3 regions of the Mesorhizobium sp. M1A.T.Ca.IN.004.03.1.1 genome follow, and region 1 is predicted to be linked to each of the others. Evidence: predicted binding sites of a transcription regulator. Region 1 holds the regulator's gene; each other region holds the start of a gene.
What was found. The regulator HrcA, encoded in region 1, represses chaperone genes, less so after heat shock. The targets are predictions, from matches to a motif close to GTTAGCACTCNCNNNNNGNGAGTGCTAAC.
Positions count from the first base shown of each region.

Region 2: the regulator HrcA is predicted to act here: its motif matches at 2,478-2,506, upstream of groES (co-chaperone GroES).
Region 3: the regulator HrcA is predicted to act here: its motif matches at 1,796-1,824, upstream of groES (co-chaperone GroES).

Region 1 is NZ_RZTV01000005.1:328,590-338,234, reverse strand. Features, by position in the region: gene EOD29_RS18755 (TRAP transporter permease) at 1-474, opposite strand, end outside; gene EOD29_RS18750 (TAXI family TRAP transporter solute-binding subunit) at 513-1,472, opposite strand; gene EOD29_RS18745 (YciI family protein) at 1,725-2,087, shown strand; gene EOD29_RS18740 (DUF6596 domain-containing protein) at 2,092-3,339, shown strand; gene EOD29_RS18735 (glutathione S-transferase family protein) at 3,362-3,991, opposite strand; gene cysK (cysteine synthase A) at 4,356-5,336, opposite strand; gene EOD29_RS18725 (LysE family translocator) at 5,525-6,142, opposite strand; gene EOD29_RS18720 (sorbosone dehydrogenase family protein) at 6,255-7,604, opposite strand; gene EOD29_RS18715 (hypothetical protein) at 7,715-7,912, opposite strand; gene hrcA (heat-inducible transcriptional repressor HrcA) at 7,944-9,026, opposite strand; gene rph (ribonuclease PH) at 9,209-9,645, shown strand, end outside.
Region 2 is NZ_RZTV01000003.1:59,295-68,939, forward strand. Features, by position in the region: gene htpG (molecular chaperone HtpG) at 1-65, opposite strand, end outside; gene groL (chaperonin GroEL) at 337-1,965, opposite strand; gene groES (co-chaperone GroES) at 2,018-2,332, opposite strand; gene EOD29_RS10425 (Hsp20 family protein) at 2,681-3,157, shown strand; gene EOD29_RS10430 (Hsp20/alpha crystallin family protein) at 3,247-3,756, shown strand; gene EOD29_RS10435 (hypothetical protein) at 4,128-5,555, shown strand; gene EOD29_RS10440 (hypothetical protein) at 5,597-6,490, opposite strand; gene EOD29_RS10445 (serine hydrolase domain-containing protein) at 7,081-7,851, shown strand; gene EOD29_RS37845 (serine hydrolase) at 7,797-8,609, shown strand; gene EOD29_RS10450 (hypothetical protein) at 8,676-9,611, opposite strand.
Region 3 is NZ_RZTV01000003.1:391,724-401,368, forward strand. Features, by position in the region: gene groL (chaperonin GroEL) at 1-1,368, opposite strand, end outside; gene groES (co-chaperone GroES) at 1,438-1,734, opposite strand; gene EOD29_RS12265 (methyltransferase domain-containing protein) at 2,126-2,758, opposite strand; gene EOD29_RS12270 (hypothetical protein) at 2,832-3,683, shown strand; gene EOD29_RS12275 (SDR family oxidoreductase) at 3,680-4,441, opposite strand; gene EOD29_RS12280 (LysR family transcriptional regulator) at 4,548-5,447, shown strand; gene EOD29_RS12285 (TetR/AcrR family transcriptional regulator) at 5,652-6,278, opposite strand; gene EOD29_RS12290 (MFS transporter) at 6,390-7,574, shown strand; gene EOD29_RS12295 (D-arabinono-1,4-lactone oxidase) at 7,588-8,868, shown strand; gene EOD29_RS12300 (alanine racemase) at 8,865-9,645, shown strand, end outside.

The sequences.
Region 1 (9,645 bases):
GATGAAGGCGATCACCGCCAGCGGCAGCCCCATCAGCCGCCTTGCCGCTTCGAAGACGAGCACCACCAGCAGCGTGCCGACGATCAGGTCCGGCGTGGTGAGGAAGCCGGAGCGGCGGATGAGGTCGGCGTAGAAGACCCAGTTGTAGAGGCCGGTGGCGAAGCCGAGCGCGCCGAGCGCCCAGAACGCGGTCTTCGCCGCTACGCCGGTGGCGCGCAGGTTGGCGATCAGGCCGAAGCCGAGCAGCAGCAGGAAGCCGACATGCATGGCGCGTACCACCTGGCTGGGCAGGCTGCCATAGGCGGCGATGTAGATCTGGAAAACGGAGAAGGCGACGGCAATCAGGAAGGCCGCCTCGCCAGCGATGCCGCCGCCGAAGCCCGGCGGCAGGCCTTCGACCTGTTCTTCGGCGACAGGGAGATGAAAAGTGGTCGAATTGCCGTCGGTCGTTGTTCCAGACGTTGCTTTGCTCATCCGACGCGCTCCATAGCAGACTGCCGCGCCATCCTCGCTTACTTGATCAGCCCTTTTTCCTTGTAATATTTCTCCGCGCCGGGATGCAGCGGCACCGGCATGCCGTCCAGCGCCTTGGCCGGATCGATCGCCTTGGCGGCGGCATGGGCGGCGGCGAGCTGGTCGAGATGCTCGAACATCAGCTTGGTCATCTGATAGGCGGTCTCGTCGGAAACATCGGCCCGGGTGACAAGGAAATTGCCGACCGCGGCGGTGGCGACATCCTCGGTCTGGCCCTCATAGGTGCCCTTGGGAATGATCACCGAAAGATAGGGCGAGCCGATCTTGGCGACGTCCTCGGCCGGCACGGCGACGACGTTGATCGGCACCGAAGTTGCGAGATCGCGGATCGAGGCGACGCCCAGGCCCGCCGATTGCAGCGTGGCGTCGAGCTGCCGGTTCTTGATCAACTCGACCGACTCTGCGAATGGCAGGTACTCGACCCGTCCAAGATCCTCATATTTCAGCCCGGCGGCAGCGAAGATGGCGCGGGCGTTGAGCTCGGTGCCGGAGGCGGGCGCGCCGACCGACAGGCTCTTGCCCTTGAGGTCGGCGAGGGTCTTGATGCCGGACTCCTTGCTGGCGACGATCTGAATATAGTTCGGATAGATGGCGGCTATGCCGCGCAGCTTGTCGAGCTTGCCGGGGAAGCCGGCTTCGGTGTTGCCTTCGGCGGCGAGCTTGACGGAATCGCCGAGCGCGAAGGCGATCTCGCCCTTGCCCTGCTGCAGCAGGTTGAGGTTCTCGACCGATGCCTTGGTTGCCTGCACCTGGGTGCGGGCGCCTTCGATGCCCTTGCCGTAGATTTCCGACAGCGCGACGCCGAGGGGATAGTAGACGCCCGACGTGCCGCCGGTCAGCACGGTGATGAATTCCTGTGCCCCGGCCGACATGGCGCCGAGGCCGAGCGACAATGCCAAAGCGCCGGCGGCAACAAATTTCGTCCTGAAATCGAGCATTTTGTTTCCTCCTCCTGATGGTCGCGCCGCGCCGCCTCTGCCGGCGCGAAGCTGGGAGTTTAGACAGGAGACGCCAAATGCCAACCCGCAATTGCAGCCATTAGACGAACGATCGAGGGGTGGCGAAAGCGTCGGCTTGCGCTCGATTGCTTTGGAGGCGAAAGATTTTCGCGGCGCCTGTCGAAATCGGCCGTGGCCGCACGACATAGGTCGGCCCGCGACGACGCGGCCTTCGAGAAAACGGAGAAGACCATGCGATACATGCTTTTGATCTACAATGACGAAGCGGCAATGGCGAATGCGCCGCGCGACAAGACCGAACAGACGCTTGCCGCCTACAGTGCCTATACCGAAGCCTTGAAGAAGTCCGGCGCGTACCTCGCCGGCGAAAGGCTGCGTCCGACCCAGGCGGCCACTTCGATACGGCTCGCCGACGGCAAGACCAATGTGCTCGACGGTCCCTATGCCGACACAAAGGAACAGCTTGCCGGCTTCTACATGATCGAAGCGACCGACATCGACACCGCTATGGAATGGGGCGCGCGCTGCCCGGCAGCCAGCACCGGCACGGTCGAGGTGCGGCCGATCTGGGAAATGACCGACTACCGGTCCTAGCAATATGGACAAGCGCCCGGAGACGGCGCGGGCGGCGGCCGAGGCGGCCGCCCGGCAGAGCTACGGCAAGCTGGTTGCCTATCTCGCTGCTCGCATGCGCGACGTTGCCGGCGCCGAGGACGCGCTGGCCGACGCGTTCGCCGCCGCACTGGAGCGCTGGCCGAAGAGCGGCGTGCCCGAAAAGCCGGAGGCCTGGCTGCTGGCGGTGGCGCGCCGCCGCGACGTCGACGCCGTGCGGCGGCGGCTGACCGGCGAGGCGGCCCGCGGCCACCTGCAGCTGATTGCCGAAGAGGCGGAGGCGCGCATGACGCACGAGGATTTGCCCGACGAGCGGCTGAGGCTGATGTTTGCCTGCGCACATCCGGCGATCGAGGCCAGCGTACGCGCGCCGCTGATCCTGCAGACCGTGCTTGGCTTCGACGCCGCAACCATCGCCTCGGCCTTTCTGGTCTCGCCGACGACGATGGGCCAGCGCCTGGTGCGCGCCAAGAGCCGCATCCGCGAGGCCGCCATCCCCTTCCGGGTACCGGAGCGGGCCGAGCTCGGCGAGCGGCTCGATGCGGTGCTGGAAGCGATTTACGCCACATTCGCCGAGGGCTGGTCGGATCCGGCCGGCACCGAGACGCGCCGACGCAACCTGGCTACGGAAGGCATCTGGCTCGGCCGGCTGGTCGCGTCGCTGATCCCGGATGAGCCGGAAACGCTCGGGCTCCTGGCGCTGATGCTTTTCGCCGACGCGCGGCGCACGGCGCGGCGCAGTCCCGACGGCGACTTCGTGCCGCTGGCTGAGCAGGACGTGGCGCTTTGGGACGACAAGCTGATCGACGAGGCGGAAGCGCTGCTCAGGCGCGCCGCGATCAGGCGAACCATCGGCCGCTACCAATTGGAGGCTGCGGTCCAGTCGGCGCACACGGCAAGGCGGCGGAGCGGCCGCACCGACTGGACCGCGATCCGCCAGCTTTACGACGCGCTGATGGCGATTGCCGGCTCGCCGGTGGTGGCGATCAACCGCGCTGTCGCGATCGCCGAAGCCGAGGGCGCAGCCGAGGGTCTTGCCGCGCTCGACGAGATCGGCGGCGATAAGCGGCTTGCCGAATACCAGCCCTATTGGGCGGCGCGGGCCGAGCTCTTAGCCAGGCTCGGCAGGACGGCCGAGGCCGCCGAGGCTTACGACCGGGCGATCGGCCTCGAGCGCGATCCGGCCTTGCGCCATTTCCTGCAGGCCGAGCGGGGGAAGCTGGTCCGCAACTGAGGCGAGACGGCGGTTCCAGCAACTAGTCCTGCGGCCACATCTCATGAGAAAGGTTCAGTTTCTGCATGATCGCATGCTGGCGCAACTTGCCCCACAGCCGTTCGATGTTCGGCCAGGCTACGCGAGCGCTCTTGGTGTCGGGATGCCAGGCCACCAGCATCACGAGATAGATGTCGACCAGCGAAAATTCCTCACCGGCCAGCCACTCACGGCCGGCGAGCGCGCTATCGAGAATGGCAAAGCCGCGATCCATTTCGGCGATAGCCGCCTCCTTGACCACCTGCACGCTATCGGCGTCGGCCGTGTAGCGGTGGGGGTAATAGAGCCTCAGGATCGCGGGATAGAGCGCCGACGACATGAAGGCCATCCAGCGCAGGAAATCGGCGCGCGCCGGCGAGCCCGCTTGCGGCGCCAGATGCGCTTCTGGATGACGCTCGGCGAGCAGGATGCAGATCGCCGCCGATTCGGTCATCGACCGGCCGTCGGGCAATGTCAGCGCCGGCACCTGGTTCAGCGGGCTGATGGCGAGGAAAGCCGGATCGGGCGGATCCTTCTTCGGCACGTCGATCTGCCGGAAAGGCGCGCCGGCCATAGCCAAGGCCGCCTCGACGACGAAGCCGCCGCTGCCGGGACGCGTGTAAAGCTTGTACATAAAATCCTCCCGCCGGCCGATTCGAGGCCGGCGGCGATTTGAACCGGAAGCGGCGCCTTCCTCAAGCCGGGCTCCGCTTGCCACAGACGCTTTTTGAGCGATCCAGCTTGCATCATCCCGGGAGTGCCGCTTGTTCGCAAGCTCTTGAGATTGGCTGTGGCGTTCCCGACTTGGTCATCCACGTGCGAGCAACGAGCTGCGCGACGCGCGCAGACCCGAGGATCCATGCCTTGGCGTCTCCACGTCACAAGCGTTGCGGATCTTTCTGCGGAGGAGGAACAGCGGCTCCGTTAATCTCGGATAAGACAGGTGGTATCCATTCTGGACCGTGGCATTTCCCGGCCATTCTTCGAGGTATGAGCGCCTACGCCCCCAGCCCGTCGAACAGGATCGTCGAGAGATAGCGCTCGGCGAAGGACGGGATGACGACGACGAGGTTCTTGTCCTTGTTTTCCGGCCGCGAGCCGACGACGATCGCCGCCTGCAGCGCGGCACCCGACGAGATGCCGACCGGCACGCCTTCGAGGCGGGCGACGAGGCGCGCATTGGCGACCGAATCCTCGTTCGAGACCCTGACGATCTCGTCATAGATCGTGGTGTCGAGGATCTTGGGCGCGAAGCCGGCGCCGATGCCTTGAATCTTGTGCGGGCCGGGCTGGCCGCCGGAGAGCACCGGCGAGGCTTCCGGCTCGACCGCCACGACATGCAGCGAAGGCTTGCGCTTCTTCAGCACCTGGCCGACGCCGGTGATCGTGCCGCCGGTGCCGATGCCGGCCACGAAGATGTCGACCTCGCCATTGGTGTCGTTCCAGACCTCCTCCGCCGTGGTGCGGCGGTGGATTTCCGGATTGGCCGGATTCTCGAACTGCTGCGGGATGATGGCGTTGGGCAGCGTGGCGGCAAGCTCGTCGGCCTTGGCGATGGCGCCCTTCATGCCTTTCGGGCCTTCGGTGAGCACCAATTCGGCACCGAGCAGCGCCAGCATCTTGCGACGTTCGACCGACATTGTCTCCGGCATGGTGAGGATCAGCTTGTAACCCTTGGCGGCGGCGGCGAAGGCCAGCGCGATGCCGGTGTTGCCGGAGGTCGGTTCGATCAGCGTGGTCTTGCCCGGCGCAATCTTGCCGGCCTCCTCCAGCGCCTCGATCATCGAGACGCCGATGCGGTCCTTGACCGAGGCGATCGGGTTGAAGAATTCAAGCTTAGCCAGCAGGTTGGCGACGACGCCCTTCTCCTTGGCGAACTTATCCAGCCGCACCAGCGGCGTGTCTCCAATCGTCTCGGTGATCGAGTTGAAGATGCGGCCGCGGCCGGGGACGCGCGCGGAGGTGACGGGCTTGTTCATTGGTTTCGCTCCCAAGGCAAAGGCATAGGCATACAGAATAAGGCTTTCAGCCGCGCAAGATAGGCTGTCCGCCGAAAATATCCGAGTGGGGCGGCTGCTGAAAACCTCCCCGCGCCGGAAATGCATTTTTTGGATCGGCCCGTTTTGGGGACGCCTTCCCCGAAATGGGGGCCGGTTGAGAATGCGGCCTATTGACGGGCCGCGATGGCGGCTGCCGCTCCCATCATGAAGCCGGCGGCGGTGCGGTTCAGCACCTTGAGCGCGCGCGGCGACTTCAGGAACCAGCGCGCCTTGGCAGCCAGCGTCAGATAGGGGACCAGCACCACGAACAGGACGACAACGGTCAGCGCGACAAGGATGCCGTAGTCGGCCGGCGTGATCGTCTTCAGGTCGACGATGGTCGGCGTGATGGCGAGATAGAAGATCATCGTCTTCGGGTTGCCGAGCGTCACCGTCAGCCCGGCGATGAAGCTCGACGCCAGGCCGCTTCTGCCCTTGCGCGCCTCGACCGTCTCGGGCGAGATGCCGCTCGTCCAGAAGCGCCAGGCAAGGAAGGCGAGATAAGCGACCCCCGCCCATTTGATGGCGAGGAAGACCATGCCGAAGGTCTGGGCGACGAAGGCGAGGCCGAGCACGACGGCAGTGAGGTAGGTAATGTCGCCGAGCATGAGACCGAACGACATAGCGAGCGACGAACGGAAGCCGGAGCCGAGCGCGCGGGCAACAAGCGCCGTCACGCCGGGGCCCGGAATGGCGGCGGCGACGCCGAGGGCGGCGCTGTAGGCGAGAAATCCTGTCAGTGTCATGGCTTGAACCCAGCGCTATCCCGAGATCGGGATCCAGAGCGGCGGCCTTTTACCACGGCGTCGGGGCGGCGTTAATTGCCTTGCGGCCGGATTCGGTTGCACCAGCGCCGCTTCAGGACCGGCCGTCGCCGTAGGTGACGCGCCATATCGTGCCGTTGCCGTCCTCGGTCAGGATCAGCGAACCATCCTTCGCCACCGCGACACCGACCGGCCGGCCCCAGACCGCATCGTCGGCAATGACGAAGCCGGTGGCGAAATCCTCATATTCGCCGGTCGGCTTGCCGTCCTTGAACTTCAGCCGCACCACCTTGTAGCCGGTGCGGACATTGCGGTTCCACGAGCCGTGCAGGGTGACGAAGGCGTCGCCCTTGTAGTCGGCCGGGAAGTTGCCGCCCTCATAAAAGGCGATGTTGAGCGGCGCCGAATGTGCCTGGATCAGCACGTCCGGCACCGTGACCTTGCCGGCGAGATCGGGCCGCGCGCCTTTGTGGCGCGGATCCTCGTTGTCGCCGATATAGTACCAGGGCCAGCCATAGAAGGCTCCCTCCTTGACGGCGGTCGCATATTCGAAAGGCACGTTGTCGCCGAGCTCATCGCGTTCGTTGACGGCGCACCAGAGCGCGCCCGTGGCCGGCTGCACCGTCATGCCCGAGCAGTTGCGCAGGCCGGTGGCGACCATCCTGCGGTTCTTGCCGTCAGGATCGAAAGCGAGCACATCCGCTCGGCCTTCCTCCGCGCCCCAGGTAGCGCCGAGCGGTGCCGATCTCGCCCATTCTTCGACGCCGCCCTTCGGCCTCGCTCCCATGCCCTCCGCGGTATTCGAGCCCGAGCCGACCGAGAGATAGAGCGTTTTGCCGTCGGGCGAAAAAGCGATGTCGCGCGTCCAATGATGGCTCGACGGGATGTCCGAGACGATCGTTTCGGGCTCGCCGGAAGCTTTGAGGTCGCCGTCGCGATAGGCAAAGCGGACGACGCTGTTGCTGTTGGCGACATAGACCCATTGCGGCTTGTCGCCCGGCGGATAGAAGGCGATGCCGTAGGGCCGGGTCAGGCCTTTGGCAAAGACCGACTTCTCGGCCGGCTTGGCGCTGCCTTCGGCCAGTCGATAGACGCGGACCTGGTTCGCCCTGCTGTCGGCGACGAAGAGATCGCCGTTCGGCGCCGTGCGCACGACACGCGGGCTGCTGATGCCCGAAGCCACCAGCTCGGCCGAAAAGCCGGGTGGAAGGGCTGGATTGGCATCCTCGGGGCGATCGGTGACACCGCCGCCGTTCGAGGCGGATTCGGCGACATTCGGCTTCGGGAGATCGTCGGGCCTGATGAGGCGCCGCACGCCGGGCCGGTCGGCCTTCCAGTCACCGAAGGCCTTTTTGCCGGTGAGCAGGGGCTGGTCGGCCTGCTGCGCTACGGCGCCGGAGACCAGGAGCAAGGCGAGGGCGGCAAGGCCGGCAATGCGTATCATGCTGTTCTCCGTTATTCGCCAACGTGCATCAGCAACCAGACAGCGAATATCGGGCAGGCTCTCCAAAAGAGAAGCCGGGCATGCAAATTTTGACGGGAAGCGTCGGCAGTTCAGCTCTCTTCGATATCCAGATCGTCGTCGAGCTGCTTTTCCAGCGCGACCAGATCGGCCGGCAGCGGCAGGCCCATGGCGCGCATTTCCCTGAGCTTCTCGCGCAGTAGCTCCTGGATCTCGTGATCGTCTTCCGGCTGGTTCACCATCTCCTCGAGCAGCAGGCTGATCTGGGCCTTGAACGATTCCAGCGCCATTTCCACCCTCCTTGCGACGTTTCCCGCTTGCCTATCTCAGCATGCGCGAAATCAACTGGGCCGTATAGTCGACCATCGGGACGATGCGGGCATAGTTCAATCGCGTCGGGCCGATGACGCCGAGCGCGCCGACGACGCGCGCATCCTTGTCGCGATAGGGCGCGACCACGAGCGACGAACCGGACAGCGAAAACAACTTGTTCTCCGAGCCGATGAAGATGCGCACGCCCGGACCTTCCTCGGCGAGGTCGAGGAGCTGCAGCAGTCCGTCCTGCGTTTCCAGATCCTCGAACAGATGGCGCAGCAATTCGAGATCGGCCTGGGCGGTGACGTTTTCCAGAAGATTGGCGCGGCCGCGCACGATGAGGCGCGCCGGCAGGCCGCTTTCGGCGCCGGCCCAGACCGCGAGGCCCTTCTCGACCAGCTCCTGCGACAGCGTGTCGAGAGCCGCCCTGGTCTCGTCCTTGATGCGCGCGATCTCGACCCGGGCCTCGGCCAGCGTGCGGCCGCGGATATGGGCGTTGAGGAAGTTCGAGGCCTCGTGCAGCTGCGAGACGGTGATACCGGCCGGCAGGTCGACAACGCGGTTCTCGACATCGCCGCTCTGCGACACCAGGACGGCGAGCGCCTTGGTGGGTTCCAACTGAATGAACTCGATGTGCTTCAGAGCCACCTCGTTCTTGGCGGCGAGCACCAGGCCGGCGCCGCGCGACATGCCGGAGAGCATCTGGCTGGCCTCGGTCAGCATATGCTCCAGCGTGGCGCCCGAGCCCGAGGCACGCACCTGCGCCTCGATGACGCGACGCTCGTCGTCCGACAGATCGCCGAGCTCCATGAAGGCATCGACGAAGAAGCGCAGGCCGGTCTGGGTCGGCAGGCGGCCGGCCGAGATGTGCGGCGCGTAGATCAGCCCCAGATGCTCGAGGTCGCTCATCACGTTGCGGATGGTGGCCGGTGACAGCGACGACGGCAGGATGCGCGACAGGCTGCGCGAGCCGACCGGCTCGCCGTCGCGCAGATAGGAATCGACGATCCGCCGGAAGATGTCGCGCGAGCGCATGTCGAGCGACTGAAGCACGGGCGGCTGCGATGCGGGATCGACTGCCTTGTTCATTCCAGCGAAAAAACCTCCTATCGAAAGATATAGACTTAAGCCTCCCTGGCGCAACCCGGGGGCATTTTCGCTTGCGCCGTTTTCTTGGCGCCCCGTTTCCTTGGCGCCCTTTTCCTTTGCGCCATCCGCCGCATGCGTCTACAAGCCGCCGACGAATCCAAAACCATAGGAAAGAAGGCCGAATGCGCCCCTCCAAACGCCAGCCCGACGAAATGCGCGCCATCTCCTTCGAGCGCGGCGTCTCCAAGCATGCCGAAGGCTCGTGCCTGGTGAAGTTCGGCGACACGCATGTGCTGTGCACGGCGAGCCTGGAGGAAAAGGTGCCGGCCTGGATGCGCAATTCCGGCAAGGGCTGGGTTACGGCCGAATACGGCATGCTGCCGCGCTCGACGGGCGAGCGGATGCGCCGCGAGGCTTCCGCCGGCAAGCAGGGCGGCCGCACGCTGGAGATCCAGCGGCTGATCGGTCGTTCGTTGCGCGCCGTTGTCGACCTGCAGGCGCTGGGCGAACAGCAGATCACCGTCGACTGCGACGTTATCCAGGCCGACGGCGGCACCCGCACCGCCTCGATCACCGGCGGCTGGGTGGCGCTCTATGACTGCCTGCGCTGGATGGAAGC
Region 2 (9,645 bases), on a different contig from region 1:
TGCAGCAGCCGCGAGACATCCGCCTCGAATGTCCTGGTTTCCGTCGTCTTGGTATCCGTCGTCATTCAGAATCTTCCCACATAGCAACTCTGGCCCGTCGCGCCGCGGCGTGTCGAAGCTGCCGATCTCCGCCGATGAGGGGAGATGTCCGACAGGACAAAGGGGGCGCGTCCCGCCAGCCGATCTGTCGCGGAGTGCTTTCTCGCTTTTCCGGTTCTTGTCAATTCAGAAGGGTGCCGTTTCCCTCGCGCTCCCTTTTGCCCTGCCGACCAATCTCCCCCAATTGAACCCTGTCGGGGGAGATTGGCTGTGTCGGCGCCGCGCCTCCCCAGCGTCCTAGAAGTCCATGCCGGCGCCGGCGGGCATGGCGGGTGCCGCTTCTTTCTTCGGCTTCTCGGCGACCATCGCCTCGGTGGTGACGAGCAGGCCGGCGATCGAGGCTGCATCCTGCAGCGCGGTGCGCACGACCTTGGCCGGATCGATAACGCCCTGGCTGAAAAGATCGCCATATTCGCCGGTCTGGGCGTTCCAGCCATAGGCGAAATCGGTCTTCTCGCGCAGCTTGCCGACGATGATCGAGCCTTCCGCCCCGCTGTTCTCGGCGATCTGACGCGCCGGCGCCTCGATGGCGCGCCGCACGATGTCGACGCCGTATCTCTGGTCGGGGTTGTCGGCAGCCACCGCGTCGAGCGCATTGGCGGCCCTGAGCAGCGCCACGCCGCCGCCCGGAAGAATGCCTTCCTCGACCGCCGCGCGCGTCGCATGCATGGCATCGTCGACGCGGTCCTTGCGCTCCCTGACCTCGACCTCCGTCGAACCGCCGACGCGGATCACAGCCACGCCGCCGGCGAGCTTGGCCAGACGCTCCTGCAGCTTCTCGCGATCGTAGTCCGAGGTGGTCTCCTCGATTTGCGCCTTGATCTGCGCGACGCGGCCCTGGATCTCCTCCTTCTTGCCGGCGCCATCGACGATCGTGGTGTTCTCCTTCTCGACCACCACTTTCTTGGTGCGGCCGAGCATCTCCAGCGTGACGTTCTCAAGCTTGATGCCGAGATCCTCGCTGATAGCGGTGCCGCCGGTGAGGATGGCGATGTCCTCCAGCATGGCCTTGCGGCGGTCGCCGAAGCCCGGAGCCTTGACGGCCGCAACCTTCAGGCCGCCGCGCAGCTTGTTGACCACCAGCGTCGCGAGCGCCTCGCCCTCGACATCCTCCGCGATGATGAGCAGGGGCTTCGCCGACTGAACCACCGCCTCCAGAACCGGCAGCAGCGCCTGCAGGTTGGAAAGCTTCTTCTCGTGGATCAGCACATAGGGCTCTTCGAGCTCGACGCGCATCTTATCCTGATTGGTGATGAAGTAAGGCGAGAGATAACCGCGATCGAACTGCATGCCTTCGACCACTTCCAGCTCGGTGTCGGCGGTCTTGGCTTCCTCGACGGTGATGACGCCCTCGTTGCCGACCTTCTGCATCGCCTCAGCAAGGAAACGGCCGATCTCGGCATCACCATTGGCCGAAATCGTGCCGACCTGGGCGATCTCGTCATTTCTGGTCACCTTGCGGGCGTTGGTCTTCAACTCCTGAACAATAGCCTCGACGGCTTTGTCGATGCCGCGCTTCAGATCCATGGGATTCATGCCGGCGGCAACGGCCTTGGCACCTTCCCTGACGATGGCCTGGGCGAGAACGGTCGCGGTGGTCGTGCCGTCGCCGGCGATATCGCTGGTTTTCGAGGCGACCTCGCGCACCATCTGCGCGCCCATGTTCTCGAACTTGTCCTCGAGCTCGATCTCCTTGGCGACAGTGACGCCGTCCTTGGTGATGCGCGGAGCGCCGAACGACTTGTCGATGACGACATTGCGGCCCTTAGGGCCGAGCGTGACCTTCACCGCGTCGGCGAGGATGTTGACGCCGCGCAACATGCGGTCGCGGGCGTCGGAATGGAATTTCACTTCCTTGGCAGCCATTGGAACACTCCTTCAGCAGGCACCTTTCATTGACCGATCGGTTTGGGCCGGTTCAAGCCGCTTTTCCCAACGCCGATGTCTGCTCGACCACACCCATCACGTCGCTTTCCTTCATAATGAGCAGGTCTTCACCGTTGAGCTTGATCTCGGTGCCGGACCACTTGCCGAACAGGATGCGGTCGCCGACTTTGACGTCGAGGGGAATGAGCTTGCCGCTCTCGTCGCGCGCGCCGGAACCGACGGCGATAATCTCGCCTTCCTGCGGCTTCTCCTTCGCCGTGTCCGGGATGATGATGCCGCCGGCCGTCTTCTCCTCGGCCTCGACGCGGCGGACCAGAACGCGGTCATGCAATGGATGGAACTTCATATCGTTCTCCTTCGGGACAAACAGATTTTGAGAGGTTCCTCCACTCCGGACCGGAAGGGACCGGAGCGGGGCTCGCGATCCTTTCGGCCTCGCGCATGTGGATTTGGTTTTGCACGCGCCGGTTTCAAGAGGCCGCAAGAAATTTTTTGGCACTCGCAACAGCCGAGTGCTAGCGCCGTGAAAACAAAGGTAATTATGCAGCTTTGACGGGCGCGCCCCGGACCTCTTGACGGCAAAGGAATCAATTCCCAAATCGAACCTGCCGGCGCCTGATGTGGCCGGCAAGGTCAAGGAGCGCCGCTGCCTTGGCGCTCCTCGTATCTATGTTGCTCAATGGAGGATGTAGCTATGAGAACCAGTTTCGACTTTTCTCCCCTGTTCCGGTCGAGCATCGGCTTCGATCGAATGCTGAACGCGCTCGAGACCGCAAGCCGCATCGAAACCGCTGACAACTGGCCGCCCTACGATATCGCCAAGGGCGGCGAGGACGACTACCGCATCACCATGGCCCTGGCAGGCTTCAGCCAGGACGAACTGGCCATTACCCAGGAGCAGAACATGCTGATGGTTTCTGGCCAAAAGGCAGGCGAGGACAACGGCGAGTACCTGCATCGCGGCATTGCCGGCCGCGCATTCCAGCGTCGCTTCGAGCTTGCCGATCACGTCAAGGTCGTCGATGCGAGCCTCGTCAACGGCCTGCTGACAATCGACCTCAAACGCGAGATCCCGGAAGAAATGAAGCCGCGCCGGATCGAGATCACGGCGGACAAATCATCGCCAAAGGCCGCGACAAAGAAAATCGAGGCCGACAACAAGGCGGCCTGAGCCTTCTCGCCGCGCTTTGCGCCAAGCGCCGGGTGATGTTCCCGGCGCTTGTGGGCCTTGTCTTCCGGATGAACAGAAAGGAGGAAAAAATGAGTGTTCGTGATCTGATTCCCTGGGGCCGAAACAATGGTAACCAGGTTCCAAGTGTCTTCCGCGACGGCGAACGCGATCCTTTCCTGTCGCTGCATCGCGAGGTGAATCGGCTGTTCGATGACGTCTTCCGGGGCTTCGGTTCCGGCTTGCCGTCCCTAGGCGGCGTATCAGCCTTTGGTGCCGGCTGGCCGAGCGTTGAGATCTCCGACAACGAGAAGGAGATCAAGGTGGCGGCCGAAGTCCCGGGCCTGGACGAGAAGGACATCGAGGTGCTGCTTGATGATGGCGTGCTGACGCTGAAGGGTGAAAAGCGCTCCGAGACGGAGGACAAGGAGCGGCAGTTCTCCGAGCGCATCTATGGCCGCTTCGAGCGTCGAATCCCGCTGGGCTACGAGATCGAAGAAGACAAGATCGATGCCCGCTTCAAGAACGGCGTGCTGACGGTAATGCTGCCCAAGACCGCGAAGGCGCAGTCGCAGGCCAAGCGTATCGAAATCAAGAGCTGATGCCTGGATGCAGGGGTTGGACCGACGGGTCCGGCCCCTGCGGCATGACGGAACCTCGGCGCTAGATGGAACGGCCAACGCTGGCGTAGGTGCTGGCTGGAGCGTGGCTCCCCTTCCAACGAGTGATCCGCCCGCAGCGGGCGCCAGGTGCTCGCTTGCGGCTCGATGACGTGCGGCCGACGCAGGCCATTCTAACCGTTTACCGCGCTGAGCGCAGATGCCGCTGACGGAACACCGCGCAAGCCTCTGGAAATCCGCGATAACCTTAATTCCTTCCTTCTTTTGGTCAGGCTTCCCGTACGGAACGTTAAGGGCTAGATTAGCAATTCGTTAAGTAATACGGCGGGTGTGAGCGTAAGAGGTGTGCCGTTATGAATTTCAAATCCCTGATCAAACGGGCCGAGGACGTAGACAAGGAATTTCAAGAGCTCCAGTCGGATCTGGCAGAGGCTTTCGAAGAATGTCTTTCGGCTGACGAAGAGACGTCCCCGGGATACGATTCTGCCGCCGACCTGGCGGCAAGCGAGGAGGATCCGCCGGGCGAGACTCAGTCCGAGGCTTCCGCCTCCCGGCTGACGCCGCACACCCAGACACGGTTGGCCGCCTTGGAAGCCGTTTCCGGACTCTTCCGCGACGGACAGGGTCATCTGGAGGAGATCGGGTCAAGGCTGGCCGAGATCGCCACAGCGCACCACATGACGCGCGATATCCTGAACGCCCTGCATCGCGATGCGCTGCGCGCCAATGAGTTGGAGCTGGAGAACGCCGCTCTGGGCGCCGAACACAAGGCCTTGTCGGAACAATTGCTTGACGCTACGCGCAAGCAGCGCGAACGCGACGGCGCGGCCGAGGCCTGGCAGCAGCGCGAGGCAAGTCTCGTCCAGGACAGGGAGTCGCTGCGCGAGGCGCTTGCAGCGGTGCGGCTCGAAATGGTCGAGATGGGCAATGAGAGCGCCAGGCGCGAGGCTGAGTTCGGTGAGATCGTCAAGAGCCTGACGGCCAAGACCGTCGAAGCCGACAGGCGCGCTGTCGAGAACAAGCTGCTGCGCGAGAAGCAGGTCGGGCTTTCGATCGAGCTGGAGCAGGCGCAAAAGCGCGAGGCCGAGGCCCGGCACAAATTCGACGAGTTCGCGGCGACCCACGCCAACGAAGCCACGCGGATTGCCGAACTTATGGCCCAGCTCGGCAGCCACGAGAAGGAGGAGGCCCGGCTGCAGAAATCGTTGGAGACGACGCAGGCCAAGCTTGCCGAGGCAGCCGAAGCCGCCCGCATTGCCGAAAGCGATGGCGCGGCGGAGCTGGCGCGGAGCCGGGCGGAGCTGCGCGGCTTGCGCTCCGAAATCCAGGAGCTGCAATCGCGGCTCGAGCAGGCCTCCATCGACAAGACCGATGCGGTCGCCGAGGCGACAGGACTGAGGGCGCAGTTGAATGACGCCGTGACCGAGCGGCAGATCGCGGAAGAGAAGCTTGCCGTTCTCAGGAACGAGAGCGAATTGGACAAGAAGAATTTGTCGGTGATCAGTACCAACCTCTCGCAGCTATCGCTGCAGCAGGCGTCGGAGCAGATCCAGCTCGATATCCAGAAACAGGAATGCGAGGACCTGCGCGCCGAGGTCGAGACGCTGAATGCCCGCATCAAGGAGCTGCTGCCTTATGAGCGGCTGCACAGGGTGACGGACGCCCGGGCCCGGCAGGATGTTGTGCCCGTGACGAATGGGCATGTCACCAACGGGCATATCGTGGAGCCGGCGCGACCCACCGCCAGGCGCCGGCGCAACATGAGAGCTGCCGCGAGCTGAGGAAGGGTGTCTAGCCAGCTCAGCGCTTCACCGCTCTGGGCCTACTTGCCGGTCATCCGGTCAGCAAGCTGCTGGGCCTCGGCAAGCAGTGCCGGGAAGCCCGGATCGCCCGGCAGGCGCTCGCCCATGCAGGCGCGATAATCGCCGTCGCCTTTTTCCCAGGCGGCGTTGGCGGAATCATAGGCCTGCTGGTCCTTCAGGTCCGAGTTCTGATAGGCCTGCTGAAATTTCTGGGCAGCCGCGTCCGCCGCGGTCCAAAGCGCCTCGCAGGCCGCGATCTTCGGCACGGGCGGGGACGCGGGCGCCTCGGCGATCAGGACGCGGTCGCCCTTGACGACCGCGACGACGACCTGCTGGTCGTAGATCGGTCCGACATCCTGCGTCCAGCCGCCGAGCCGCGCGACGGCGATATCGGCGCCTTCGGGCTTCTTCAGTGAAAAGTCGAGCGTCTTCACGAATGCGGCGTCGCTGCCGATCGCCTGCGTATAGAAGGAGTCTAGCTTGAGCGCCTCCTCGATGCCGGCGGGCAGCCGCAGGCCTTCATCGTCCTCGTCAGCCTTGGACCGCAGCCAGCGCTCGACCAACCCGCGGGTCGTCGCGACGATGCTCGGGCCGGTATCGCTCTTGGCGTAGCGCAGCCCGTCCAGCATGCCGAAGCCAATATCGGAGGCGCTCAGGCTCTGCAGATTGATCGTGCCGGTTGCCGGAAAGTCCTTGACCGCAAGCGGGCCGAGAATGGCGGAAAGACGCTTTTCCAGATCGGCCAGCGCCTTGGTGTTGGCGCCATCGAGCGCCTCCACTTCCGCGTTCGAGCTCTCCTGCGCCGCGATGTCGGAAATCGCCTTGTCGCGCGCGGCGATATAGTCGTCCTCCGGCGATGCCGCGAAAACCACGCCGCTCGCCAGCGCGAACAAAAACGCCCAGACCAGCCGCATGCTATAACCCCAATTCAAACCAAAGCCCTTGGGGCCTTCGCCTGACTTGGCGGCTTTTACGTGGCGGAATCCCGGGGAGAACCCGAATTTAATATCCGGCGTTTCGCTTCTCTACCTCCGCCTTCCTCAGCAGGAACCGCTGGATCTTGCCGCTCGATGTCGGCGAGGAGGTGAGGCACGCCGCGACAGTTGCGCTCTACGGCGCCCCCCTCTGTCCTGCCGGACATCTCCCCCACGAGGGGAGAGATTGGCAGTTCCGCTGACGGCTCTCCCTTTGCACCGTCGATGATTGGCGAAAGCCGGCGCCACATCTGATCTCCCCCCAAGTGGGAGAGATGTCCGGCAGGACAGAGGGGGGCGCGAAGGAACGCAAGCTTTCGTGTCCAGAGCACAGCCATGATGTCGGGGACGGCCGGATCTTCTAAGGCGGGCGCAGGCCCAGAGGTGAGGGACGCACCCGGCGCCACACCAGTCGATTGGGAGGATGATCAGGGCGGCGCAGGGCTTGGCCAGGCCGGTGCCGGCCTGTACAATCTTAGGGTGAATGCAGGGAAGGGCGCGCGATGCGGCTTGGTCGGGATCTCTGTCATTTGACGGTTTTGGCCTTCATCGCCGGACTGGCGCTTTGGCCGCACGCGGCATCGGCCGATCCCGTCACGCCCGCGCGCATCGCCGCCGCCTTGCCGAAGCTCGAAGCGCTGGCGCAAGCCGCCGTCGCCGATGGTGCCGTCCCCGGCCTTGCCATCGGCGTCGTGCATGACGACAAGGTGATCTTCCTCAAGGGTTTCGGGCATCGCGAAGCCGGCAGACCGGAGCCGGTCGACGCCGACACGGTGTTCCAGATCGCCTCCCTTTCGAAGCCGATCTCGGCTACCGTCGTGGCCGCGCTGGTCAGCGACGGGGTGGTATCCTGGGATTCGAAGATCGCCGATCTCGATCCGGCCTTCCGCCTTGCCGATCCCTATCCCACCGGCGAACTCACCATCCGCGATCTTTTCACGCATCGCAGCGGCCTTCCCGGCACTGCCGGAGACGACCTTGAGGGCATCGGCTACGACCGCGCCGAAATCCTTCGCCGCCTCCGCTTTGTGTCGCCATCGTCGAGCTTTCGCGCCGGCTATTCCTACAGCAATTTCGGGCTGACCGAGGGTGCCGTGGCGGCCGCGAAGCCGACAGGCAAGCCCTGGGAGACGGTCGCGGAGGAAAAGCTCTACCGCCCGCTTGGAATGGCCGCGACCAGCTCCCGTCACGCGGACTTCATCAGCCGCGCCAATCGCGCCGCGCTGCATGTCAAGATCGACGGCGTCTGGGCCGCAAAGGTCAAGCGCAATGTCGATCCTCAGGCGCCGGCGGCGGCGTAAATTCCAGCGCGCGCGATCTCATGCAATGGATGCGCCTGGTGCTCGGCGACGGGGTCTATGCCGGCCGGATGCTGATTGCTTCCGATGCGCTGCGACAGACGCATCTGCCTCAGATGGCGCTCGGCCGCAATCCGGTAACCGGAGGCGAGTCTTTCTATGGCCTCGGCTGGAATATTGACTTCGGCCGGCACGGCCTGAGCTGGGGCCATGCAGGCGCCTTCAGCGTCGGCGCGCGTACGGTGGCGACGCTGTTTCCGCAGGAGAAGCTTGGCATCGTTATCCTTACGAATGCCTTCCCGACCGGTGTCCCGGAAGGGTTGTCCGACAGCTTTGCCGATCTGGTCTTCGACGGAAAAGTCGAAAAGGACTGGGTCGAGGCCTGGGACGGAATCTATGCCGGGATGCTGGGTCCGGCGATCGCCGCGGCCAAGGCCGAATATGCCGCGCCTCCGTCTCCGCCAAGGCCGGCCCGGCCGGCCAGCGCCTATTCCGGCCGCTACGGCAATGACTTCATCGGCGGCGTGACCGTGTCGAGCGCGGGCGACGGCCTTGTGCTCGAGGTCGGACCGGCCGGAGCGCGGTCCTATTCGCTGACGCATTTCGACGCCGATCTGTTCCTGACCCATCCCGACGCCGAGACGCCGGACCGGCCGGCGGGCGTGAGCTTCGTCGTCGGCCCCGACGGCAAGGCCTCGGCGATGACGATCGAGTTCCTCGACGACAATCATCTGGGCAGGCTGCAGCGGGTGGGAGACTGATCGCTTCACCCAGAGCCGTGCGGCGATTCTGGGTGAACGACAGCATCAAAACAAAGACCAGCGGGCTCAGGATGCCTGCCCGTAGCGGAGCAGCTTGAAGCAGTCGCCGCTGCCCGTCTTTGTCTGCGTCAGCACCGATTTCGCGCGGTCGATCCATTCCTGCTGCGATTTGGTGTCGGTCTCGATCGCATCAACCGGTGCAAGGGCGATGAAACTCTTGCCCTTGCTGAAGAGCCAGCAGGCGCGGGCGAGAAACCGCCTGCTGCGCTGGCGCAGCAGGTCGGCGTCATAGAGGATGTCGAGCACCTCGTGCTTGATCTTCGGTTCCTTGTCGGGCTTGGCGACCGCGGCCTCCACCGCCTCGTCGCCGATCGCCTCATGCAGGTCCTTGTAGTCGAGGGCTAACTGCGTCGTCGCGTATTTGATCTCGTTCTCGTCGCGCACGATGTTGAACCACAGCGTCGGATCGATCTCGTTGACGACAAAGGTGGCTTCGAGGTCGCGCGACAGGTTCAGGATTTCGAAGTCTCGAACATCGACATCACGTTCGACCAGCAGGATCTTTTCGACCTGCTTGGCGAGCTCCGTTCCCCTGGCGGTGATCGCGGCGTTGCTTCCGCCGTGTTCGGGGCCGACATAGGCGCTGCCCTCATCCAGTATCTCGTCGAACTCGCCCAGCGTTTCGATGACGGGGGCGCCGCGGGCAACGCGCGCCGCCAGTTTGGCGAGAACCTGCTGCAGCTCGGTCTCGCGCTTGCGCTGGTCCTGATAGTTCTGCTGGAAGAAGAAGATGAACAGCGAAACGCCGATGCCGATCAGGATCACGCCTAGCTGCGAAAAGATGTTGCGATAATATTCCAGCAGCTTTTCGCGATGGCGCAGTTCGTCGCGCACGCTGTGCGCCACGCGCAGATTGACGATCAGCGAAATGATCAGCAGCCCGGCGCCGACCAGGATGAGCCCACCGATGAGAAGGTAGCCATGGCCTGCGCTGAAATCCATTCGTCTCGCCCCCCGAAGCCTGCGCCAAATTAGC
Region 3 (9,645 bases), on a different contig from region 1:
GTTGGCCGCGATCTGGCGGGCCGGAGCCTGCAGCGCGCGACGAACGATGGCGATGCCCGCGGCCTGGTCGGCATTGACGCCGGTCGCCTTGACGGCGTGCGAAGCGCGCAGCAGCGCGACGCCGCCGCCGGGGACGATGCCTTCTTCAACGGCCGCGCGGGTCGCGTTCAGAGCGTCGTCAACGCGGTCCTTCTTTTCCTTGACCTCGACCTCGGTCGCGCCGCCGACGCGGATCACCGCGACGCCGCCCGCGAGCTTGGCCAGACGCTCCTGCAGCTTCTCCTTGTCGTAGTCCGAGGTGGTCTCCTCGATCTGCTGCTTGATCTGGGCAACGCGGCCCTGGATCTCGGCCTTCTTGCCGGCGCCGTCGACGATGGTGGTGTTCTCCTTGGAGATCGACACCTTCTTGGCGCGGCCGAGCATGTTGAGGCCGACATTCTCGAGCTTGATGCCGAGGTCTTCCGAGATGACCTGGCCACCGGTCAGGATAGCGATGTCTTCCAGCATGGCCTTGCGGCGGTCGCCGAAGCCCGGAGCCTTGACGGCGGCGATCTTCAGGCCGCCGCGCAGCTTGTTGACGACCAGCGTGGCCAGAGCCTCGCCTTCGACGTCTTCCGAGATGATGAGCAGCGGCTTCGAGGTCTGAACGACGGCTTCCAGGACCGGCAGCATGGCCTGCAGGTTGGAGAGCTTCTTCTCGTGCAGCAGGATGTAGGCGTCTTCCAGATCGGCGACCATCTTGTCGGCGTTGGTGACGAAGTAGGGCGAGAGATAGCCGCGGTCGAACTGCATGCCTTCGACGACTTCCAGCTCGGTCTCGGCGGTCTTGGCTTCCTCGACGGTGATGACGCCTTCGTTGCCGACCTTCTGCATCGCTTCCGCGATCATCTTGCCGACCGACTCGTCGCCATTGGCCGAGATCGTGCCGACCTGGGCGACTTCCTCGGAGGTCTTGATCTTCTTGGCAGCCTTGCCGAGAGCGGTAACGACTTCGGTGACGGCGAGGTCGATGCCGCGCTTCAGATCCATCGGGTTCATGCCGGCGGCAACGGCCTTGTTGCCTTCCTGGACGATGGCCTGGGCGAGAACGGTCGCGGTGGTCGTGCCGTCGCCGGCGATGTCGTTGGTCTTCGAGGCGACCTCACGCACCATCTGCGCGCCCATGTTCTCGAACTTGTCCTCGAGCTCGATCTCCTTGGCGACGGTGACGCCGTCCTTGGTGATGCGCGGGGCGCCGAACGACTTGTCGATGACGACGTTGCGGCCCTTCGGACCGAGGGTGACCTTCACCGCGTCGGCGAGGATGTTGACGCCGCGCAGCATGCGCTCGCGGGCATCACGGGAAAACTTTACGTCTTTTGCAGCCATTGTAAGCTCCTGGCAGGGGTTCGGGTCGAACCCGCAGATTCAAGATTCAGTTGACGGTGAGGCCGATGTTCAGCCGATGATGCCCATGATGTCGGATTCCTTCATGATCAGAAGGTCCTCGCCATTGAGCTTGACTTCGGTGCCGGACCACTTGCCGAACAGGATGCGGTCGCCGGCCTTGACGTCCAGCGGCACGAGCTTGCCGCTTTCGTCGCGGGCGCCGGAGCCGACGGCGATGATCTCGCCTTCCTGCGGCTTCTCCTTCGCCGTATCCGGGATGATGATCCCGCCGGCGGTCTTGGATTCGGATTCGACCCGGCGAACGACCACGCGGTCATGAAGCGGGCGGAACTTGGACTTTGCCATGTTGTCTTCCTCGAATGAGAACGGTGAGAACTGTTCCTCCATCCGGCGAGGCCGGATATAAGTTAGCACTCACTTAGGGCGAGTGCTAACGTGGCGCTGAGATAGGCTGGTGGCTTGCGAGAGTCAAGGCGCGCGGGGAGGGGCAACAGCGCAATTTTTCTCTGGCGGAGCCCTGGGCGGAAATGCGGTGGCTGCGCGAAGCGTGGGCGAGCAATCCAGCCCGTTTAGTCCGGGCGCTTCGGCGAGCGCAACACCAGCAACGGGCAGCGTTCGGCAAGACCGTATGTGCCGCTAGAGGCCAGCCGGAGATCGTCGAAGAAGGTCCGGGCTTCCTCGATGAGCGCTGCCGCGGGGGCGAAACTGTAGACGGCGGACGAGTCCCGGTAGACGTCTATGGTTCCGATGACCGGCAGTTCCCATCCGGTTCGGGCCGACAGCTCCTCGCGATCGGGAACGCCCTGTCGAAGTGTTCGAGGATGGCTTTGACCGGGATCGTGTAATCCGGCGCGTCGCCGATCGCGGTCATGGCCACGCGCCATTTGAGCTCATGGAAAGTCGAGACGCCGCCGCTTAGTGCCAGAGCGCGGACATCCTTCGGGTCGTCCGGCGTTGCGGGAGAGGCGTAAAGCCTGATGCCGGCGCGGCCGTCGGACTTGAGCGCGCGCGCGATCGACGCAAATAGCGTGCGCCTGAGGCCGGCGGCGCCGATGACCGAGAGACATCCGTCGCCGATCAGCGCCTCGACGCTTGCATCGGCGAACGGCAGATCGAACCAGTCGCCCTGCACCGCCTTGCGCGTATCGGTGTCGCCCGGCCAGATGCCGGCAATCATGTCCGAAGACTCGTCGACCGCCGTCATCGTGGCGCCGAGCCCGGCGAGCTCGGGTGTCACGCCGAGCATCACGACATCCGACGGGGCAAGGCCGAGCTCGCGATCGTAGGTTTCGATAACCTCCGCCGGCGGCCGCAGGGGTGAGCCGAGCAACTGCCAATGTTTGCGAATTGCATTCCAATGCTCGGTCATGCAAACCCCAGCCCGGTAGCGCGTTGCATCCGATCGAATAGTGGACGACGCTTGATAGGCCAAGTGGGGAACAATGGCACGCATCGCCGTCATCACGCATGAGTTCGACCGCTTCCAAAGCCGGCGCGGGCTGCTATGGCGCCGGGACAGCCCGTACATGCTCTTCGATCTGCTGGAGGAACTGAAGCGCCGCGGCCATTCGGTGCAGGTCCTCAGCGGCACGTCGGCGAAGCCGGCCGCCGATATCGCGGTGCTGCATGTCGATGCGACCGTAACGTCGCCCGATTATGTCGAGTATGCCCGCGCCTTTCGCTTCTGCCTCAATCTCGGCGCCGCCGACATTTCCAAGCGCCGCATCAGCGGAGCCGTCGTCGGCAAGGACGACGGCTGGAAGGGGCAGGTTATCATCAAGAGCAGCCTCAACCATCGGGGAACGCCGGAACAGCAACTGAATCGGCGCGCGCGGCGCGCCGGCAAGCCGATGCCGTTTCCCGGCGTCGAATCTTTCGACCAATACCAGATCCATGCCTCGCTCGCCGACGTTCCGGCCGAGCTGTTCGGACGCGAGGACCTCATTGTGGAAAAATTCATTCCCGAGCCTGAGCCGGATGGCTTTGCCGCCCGTTTCTGGCTGTTCTGCGGTGAGCGCGAGCGCTGTACACGCCATGTCTCGCCGCAGAGCCTGGTCAAGGGCGACGACACGATCCGTCGCGAGGCGGTTCCGGTGCCGGACGAGCTTCGCGCGCTAAGGCGCAAGCTGGGCTTCGACTACGGAAAGTTCGATTTCGTCATGCATGAGGGCAGGGCGGTGCTGCTCGATGCCAACAAAACGCCTGGACGCGCCCGCAATCTGTCGAGCTTCATCGCCGCGGGCAATGCCAATCTTGCCGACGGCTTCGAAGGGTTGATCCGCCAACACGCTTAGATATTCATGCCGCCCGAGACCTCGATGCGCTGGGCGTTGACCCAGCGATTGTCCTCCGACAGCAGCGAGGCGATCATCGGCCCGATATCGTCGGCGACGCCGGCGCGGCCGAGCGCCGTCATGCCAGCCACGACGCGGTTGATCTCGGCGTCGTCGCGCACATGGCCGCCGTTGAAGTCGGTGGCGATGGCGCCGGGCGCCACGGTGTTGGCGGTGATGCGGCGCTGGCTGAGCTCCTTGGCGAGGTAGCGCGTGAACACCTCGATGCCGCCCTTCATCATCGCATAGGCGGCCGAGCCCGGAACCGAGAAGCGCGCCAGCCCGCTCGACACGTTGACGATGCGGCCGCCATCGTTGATCAGCGGCAGCAGCGCCTGGGTTAGGAAGAACACGCCTTTGAGATGGATGTTCATCAGCGTGTCGAATTCCTCTTCCGTCGTCTCGGCGATCGGCTTGCGCAGGCCGGTCCCGGCATTGTTGACGAGATAATCGAAGCGGTCGCGCTGCCAGGTTCCCTGAAGCGTCTTTCTCAATGCCGCGACGAAAGCCGGGAAGGTGGTAACGGCGCCGGTGTCGAGCTCGAGCGCCGCGGCGCGGCCGCCTGCGGCCTCGATCTCGGCGATCGCCGCCTTCGCCTCGTCGGCGCGCGAGCGGTAGGTGAGGATGACGTCGACGCCCTTGCGGGCGAGGTTGAGCGCTGTGTTGCGGCCGAGGCCGCGGCTGCCGCCGGTGATGAGGGCAATGGCGCGAGTGGTCATGGTGAAAATCTCCGTCTTGGCGATGGTGATCCATATACTCGCGCGAATGACCGATATAATCTGGCATGGATTGCCAACTCTATTCAAGATTTGCGAACAATCCGCGATGGACAGGTTCGACAGCATGCGGCTCTTCACCCGCGTCGTGGAACGGCGCAGCTTCACGGCGGCCGCTGCCGATCTCGGCCTGCCGCGCTCCAGCGCCACCGCCGCGATTAAGCAGTTGGAGGAGCGGTTGGGCGTGCAGCTGCTGCGTCGCACCACGCGCCACGTCACCACCACGCTCGACGGTGAAGCCTATTACCAGCGTTGCATCGGCATCCTCGCCGACATCGAGGATGCCGAGGGCGGCTTCGGCGCGCATGAGGTGCGTGGGCGCCTCAGCGTCGACGTCAACGGCCATATGGCGCGCACCTTCCTGCTGCCGGAACTGCCGGCGCTGCTCGCCCGATATCCGGGCCTGACCGTGCATATCGGCGAAGGCGACCGCCTCGTCGACCTCGTGCGTGAAGGCGTCGATTGCGTCATCCGGGCCGGCACGCTTCCCGACAGCGACATGATCGTGCGGCGTCTCGGCATCGCGCGCGAAATCACCGTGGCCAGCCCCGCCTATCTCGAACGCCACGGCGTGCCGCGCACGCCGGACGACTTGGCTGGGCACATGATGATCGGCTTCGTGTCGTCGCGCACGAGGCAGGTGATGCCGCTGGAATTCACCGTCGACGGCATGGTTCGCGAGATCGTCCTGCCGTCGCGGGTCACGGTCGCCAATTCGGACACGAGTGCTGCGCTGGTCCGGCTGGGCTTCGGGCTGTTCCAGGCGCCAAGGCTCCGATATGCGGACGACCTCGAGGCAGGCCGGCTGGTCGAAGTGCTACCCGATTTTCCGCCGACGCCCACGCCGATCTCGGTGCTCTATCCGCCGAGCCGGCAGTTGTCGCCACGGGTCAGGGTGTTTGTCGATTGGCTGGTGGAGATCCTGGGGCCGAAGCTGGATGCGGGGTAAGTTGGCAATCGCGGAGGGGATCGTATCCAGCGGTCGTCATCCTAGGGCGGAGCAAGGAGCGAAGCGACGCGCGCAGACCCTAGGATCCATGCCGTGACGCTAAGGCGTTGCAAGGATTGCAGAATTCTCCGCCGTTGCGCTCTATGACGGAGTCGCGGCATGGATCCTCGGGTCAAGCCCGAGGATGACCACCGTTAGGGATGCCTACAAAAACAGCCGCAACTGCGCGTGGATGATCGACCGGTAATCCTCGATCGTGCGCCGGCCTTCCGCCTCGTCCTGCGTCAGCGCCAGCCGCACGACGCCGCCGGCGAGCTGAAAGATCAGGAACACCACGCGCCCGAACGCCTCGCGCTGCTTAGGCTTCAGCATCGGCGCCACACGGTCGCAGAACATCTTCGCCTGATGCCGCGTCTCGGCGATGTCGAGATGCTGCAGCGCCTTGTCGGCCTGGATCGCGTTCTGCAGATCCTGGATCGCCGGATCCGCCGCGACACGGCCGTAGTAATCGTCGAGCAGCCGATCGGCTGCAGCGGTCACGTCATCCACTCCCCGGATATCGGCGATGATCGCGCCGAAGCGAGCCCGGCTCTCCTCCGAGAAACGCTCGTAGAGCATCGCCAAGATCGCCGACTTGCTTGGAAAATAATGATAGACCGTGGCGATCGGCCCGCCCGCCAGCGCGCCGACTTCCTTCATCGTGACCGCGTCTATGCCCTTCTCGCCGATCAGCCGCATGGTCGTAGCGAGGATCGCGTCGATGCGCTCGCGGCTGCGCTCCTGCTTGGGCCTGCGTCTGGGTTCCGTCGCCGTTTGCCTAGTTTGCCTCATCTCGCGCGGGCAGTCGTTGATTCTCGGTTGACAGGAAACTGATCAAGTATCAGTTTCGTGAATGCTGACAACTTGTCAGCTTTTTCACCGGGCTGCAAGGGAGGGCGCCTCGTGACTGCAACCGATGCCGCGCATGCGGAAAATGGCGACTGGCTGATCGGCAACCCGACCGGCCTGCAACTCGCCGCGGCGCTCTGGATCGGCTCGGTCGGCCTGCTCATCCTGGGCTTGCAGCCGGTGCTGCTCGGCGCGCTCTACAGCGAAGGTCATGTCACCGGTGACGAGCTGGCACTGGTCGCCACCGCCGAGATGATCGCGATCGCCATCGGCTCGGCGATCGTGGCGATGCTCCTCCCGGCGCGCAACATGCGCTGGAAGAGCGCCGCGCTTTTGGTGCTGCTGGCGCTCGCCAATTTCTGGACCGCCTATGCGATGAGTTCCAATGCGCTGATCGGGGCGCGCACGCTCGCCGGGCTTGCTGAGGGTGGCTTGGTCGCCGTGGCGACCGAATTGATCGCCCGCTCGCGCCGGGCCGAGCGCATCGGCGGCTATTTCGTCACGCTGCAGACCTTGGCGCAATGCGCGCTGGCGCTGCTGCTCGCGCTTTATGCGGTGCCAGCCGCGGGCGCGGCCGGCGGCTTCGTCGCGCTTGGCGTTGTCTGCCTGTTGTCGCTCGTCGTCGCGTGGATCGTGCCGGACGACTACGCCGACCTGCCGAAGGACGAGCATTTTGCCAATGTGCTCACCTTGCCGGCGATCACGGCGCTGCTGTCGATCTTCTGCTACTTCATGTTCTTCGGCGCCGTCTGGGCATTTCTGGAGCCGCTCGGCGCCGAGTTCGGCATAGACGGCCGCACCGTCGGCCTGATGGTCTCGGCAAGCCTCGCCGCGCAGGTCATGGGCGCCATGACCGCCACCGTCTTCGAAGCGCGCATCGACTACCGCTTCGCCATCACCGTCATCGGCGCGATCGCGACGATCAGCTCGGTGCTGCTCGCTTCCGGCCCTGGGCTTTTGGTCTTCTGGTCGGTGGCGATGGTGATGGGCTTCATCCTGCTCTTCATCGTGCCCTACCAGATCCGGCTGGCGATCACCGCCGACGAGACGCGCAACGCGGTACTGCTTGTGCCGGCGGCGCAGCTCTTCGGCCTCGCCATCGGCCCGGTGGCCGCCTCGCTGCTGATCGACGGCCAAAATTTCCGGCCGGTGCCGGAATTCGCCGCGGCAAGCGCGTTGGCCAGCGTGGCGCTGCTCGGCGTCTTTGTGTTGGTTGCGCGCCGCCGCGTTCCAGCCTGAGCGGGAGGTGACGATGGCAAACGCCTGGAGCAACTGGTCGGGTTTCGTGAACGCCGCGCCGAAGCTGATCGCCACGCCAGCCGATGTCGGCGAACTGGCCGATCTGGTGCGTTCCGCGCCCGGTCCGCTGCGCGTCGCCGGCGCCGGCCATTCCTTCACGCCGCTGGTGCAGTCCGACGGCACCATCATCTCGCTGGCGAAGATCGAGGGGCTGGTTTCGCATGACGCCGCAGCCAATCGGGCACGCCTGAGGGCGGGGACAAGGCTTGGCGCACTGATGCACATCCTGCAGGACATCGGCCAGGGCCTGCCCAATATGGGCGACATCGACAAGCAAGCGATCGGCGGCGCGCTGGGCACCGCGACGCATGGTTCCGGCCCGACGCTCGGCGCCTATCATACGCAGCTCGAGACGGTGCAGTTCGTCGACGGGCAAGGCAAGCTGCGCGAATACAGCCGGGCGGGCGACCAGGATATGATCCATGCCACCGGCGTCGCGCTCGGCGCTTTCGGCGTGCTCACCGAAGTGACGATGAACAACATCCCGACCTACCGGCTGCGGCGCCGCAAATGGGTGTTGCCGATCGGCGAAATGCTGCGCGACTTCGAGACGATGATGGGCGCACACCGTTCGGCAGAGTTCTATTACATCCCGTTTTCCGGCTATGCGCAGTTCATCGCCAGCGATCTCAGCGACGCAACGCCGGCGTCGCGGCCGACCGAGGATGACGAGGAGGGCCTGGCGACGTTGCGCAAGCTGCGCACCGTGCTGCGCCGGCTGCCGGCGCTCCGCCGGGCGCTGATCAAGGGTGCGGTCAAGAAGGTGCCGGCCGAGGACTATGTGCAGGACTGGCTCAACGTCTACGCCAGCGACCGTCGCACCAAATTCAACGAGATGGAGTACCACCTGCCTTACGAGGACGGTCCCCGGGCGCTGGCCGAGATCATCGCGCTGACCGAAAAGCATTTCCCGGAAGTCTATTTCCCGATGGAGGTGCGTTCGGTCGCCCCGGACGAATTCTGGCTCTCGCCCTTCCACAGGAGGCTGACCTGCTCGATCGCCATCCATCACGACGCGGCGAACGATCCGCTGCCCTTCATGCGCGCGGCCGAGCCGATCTTCCGCAAATATGGCGGGCGGCCGCATTGGGGGAAGATGCACAGCTTGACGGCGGCGGATTTCAAGAAACTCTATCCGCGCTGGGATGACGCAATGGCGGTGCGCCGCGACATCGATCCTGGGAACCGCTTCGTGTCGCCCTATATGGCCGGCCTGTTCGGCATCCAACAATGAGCGCCTATTTCGCCGAGCTGTCGAAGGCGCTCAAGGCCGCCGAAATCTTTCGGCCCTGCCTGGTGCTCGACCGCGACCGGCTGGACGCCAACATCGCGCTGGTGAAGCAGAGGCTGGCGCCGGGTCTTGCCGTGCGCCTCGTCGACAAGTCGCTGCCTTGCCTGCCGCTGCTTTCGCATATCTCCAAGTCGCTCGAAACCGGCCGCTTCATGACCTTCCATCCGCCGGTGACGCAGGCGGTGCTCGACGCCTTTCCCGCGGGCGATCTCCTCTATGGCAAGCCGATGCCAGTAGGTGCGGCGAAAGCGGCGCTGGCTAGAGGCGACGCCGGCGGGTGGTCGCGCGTCTGCTGGCTGATCGACACGCCGGAGCGCCTGTCCGAATACGGTGCGCTCGCCGCAGCGTTCGGCACCGAACTCCGCTTCGCCTTCGAGGTCGATGTCGGCCTGCATCGCGGCGGCTTTTCCGGTCCTGCCGAGATCAGGGCGCTGGCCATACCGAAGGGCCTGCGCTGCGAAGGCATCATGGCCTATGAAGCGCATGCGCCGGAAATTCCAGGGCTGTTCGGCGGCGCGGCCGGCGCGCTGAAAAAGGCCGCGGCGAAGGCTGCCGAGTTCGTCGCGGCCCTCGATGCGGACCACCGCCGCATCCTCAACATCGGCGGTTCCAAGACGGCGCTGCTGCATGGCGGCGGCGTGGCCAACGAAGTGTCGATCGGCTCGGCCTTCGTGCTGCCCAGCGATTTCGATACGCCCGGCCTCGACGGCTTCCGGCCGG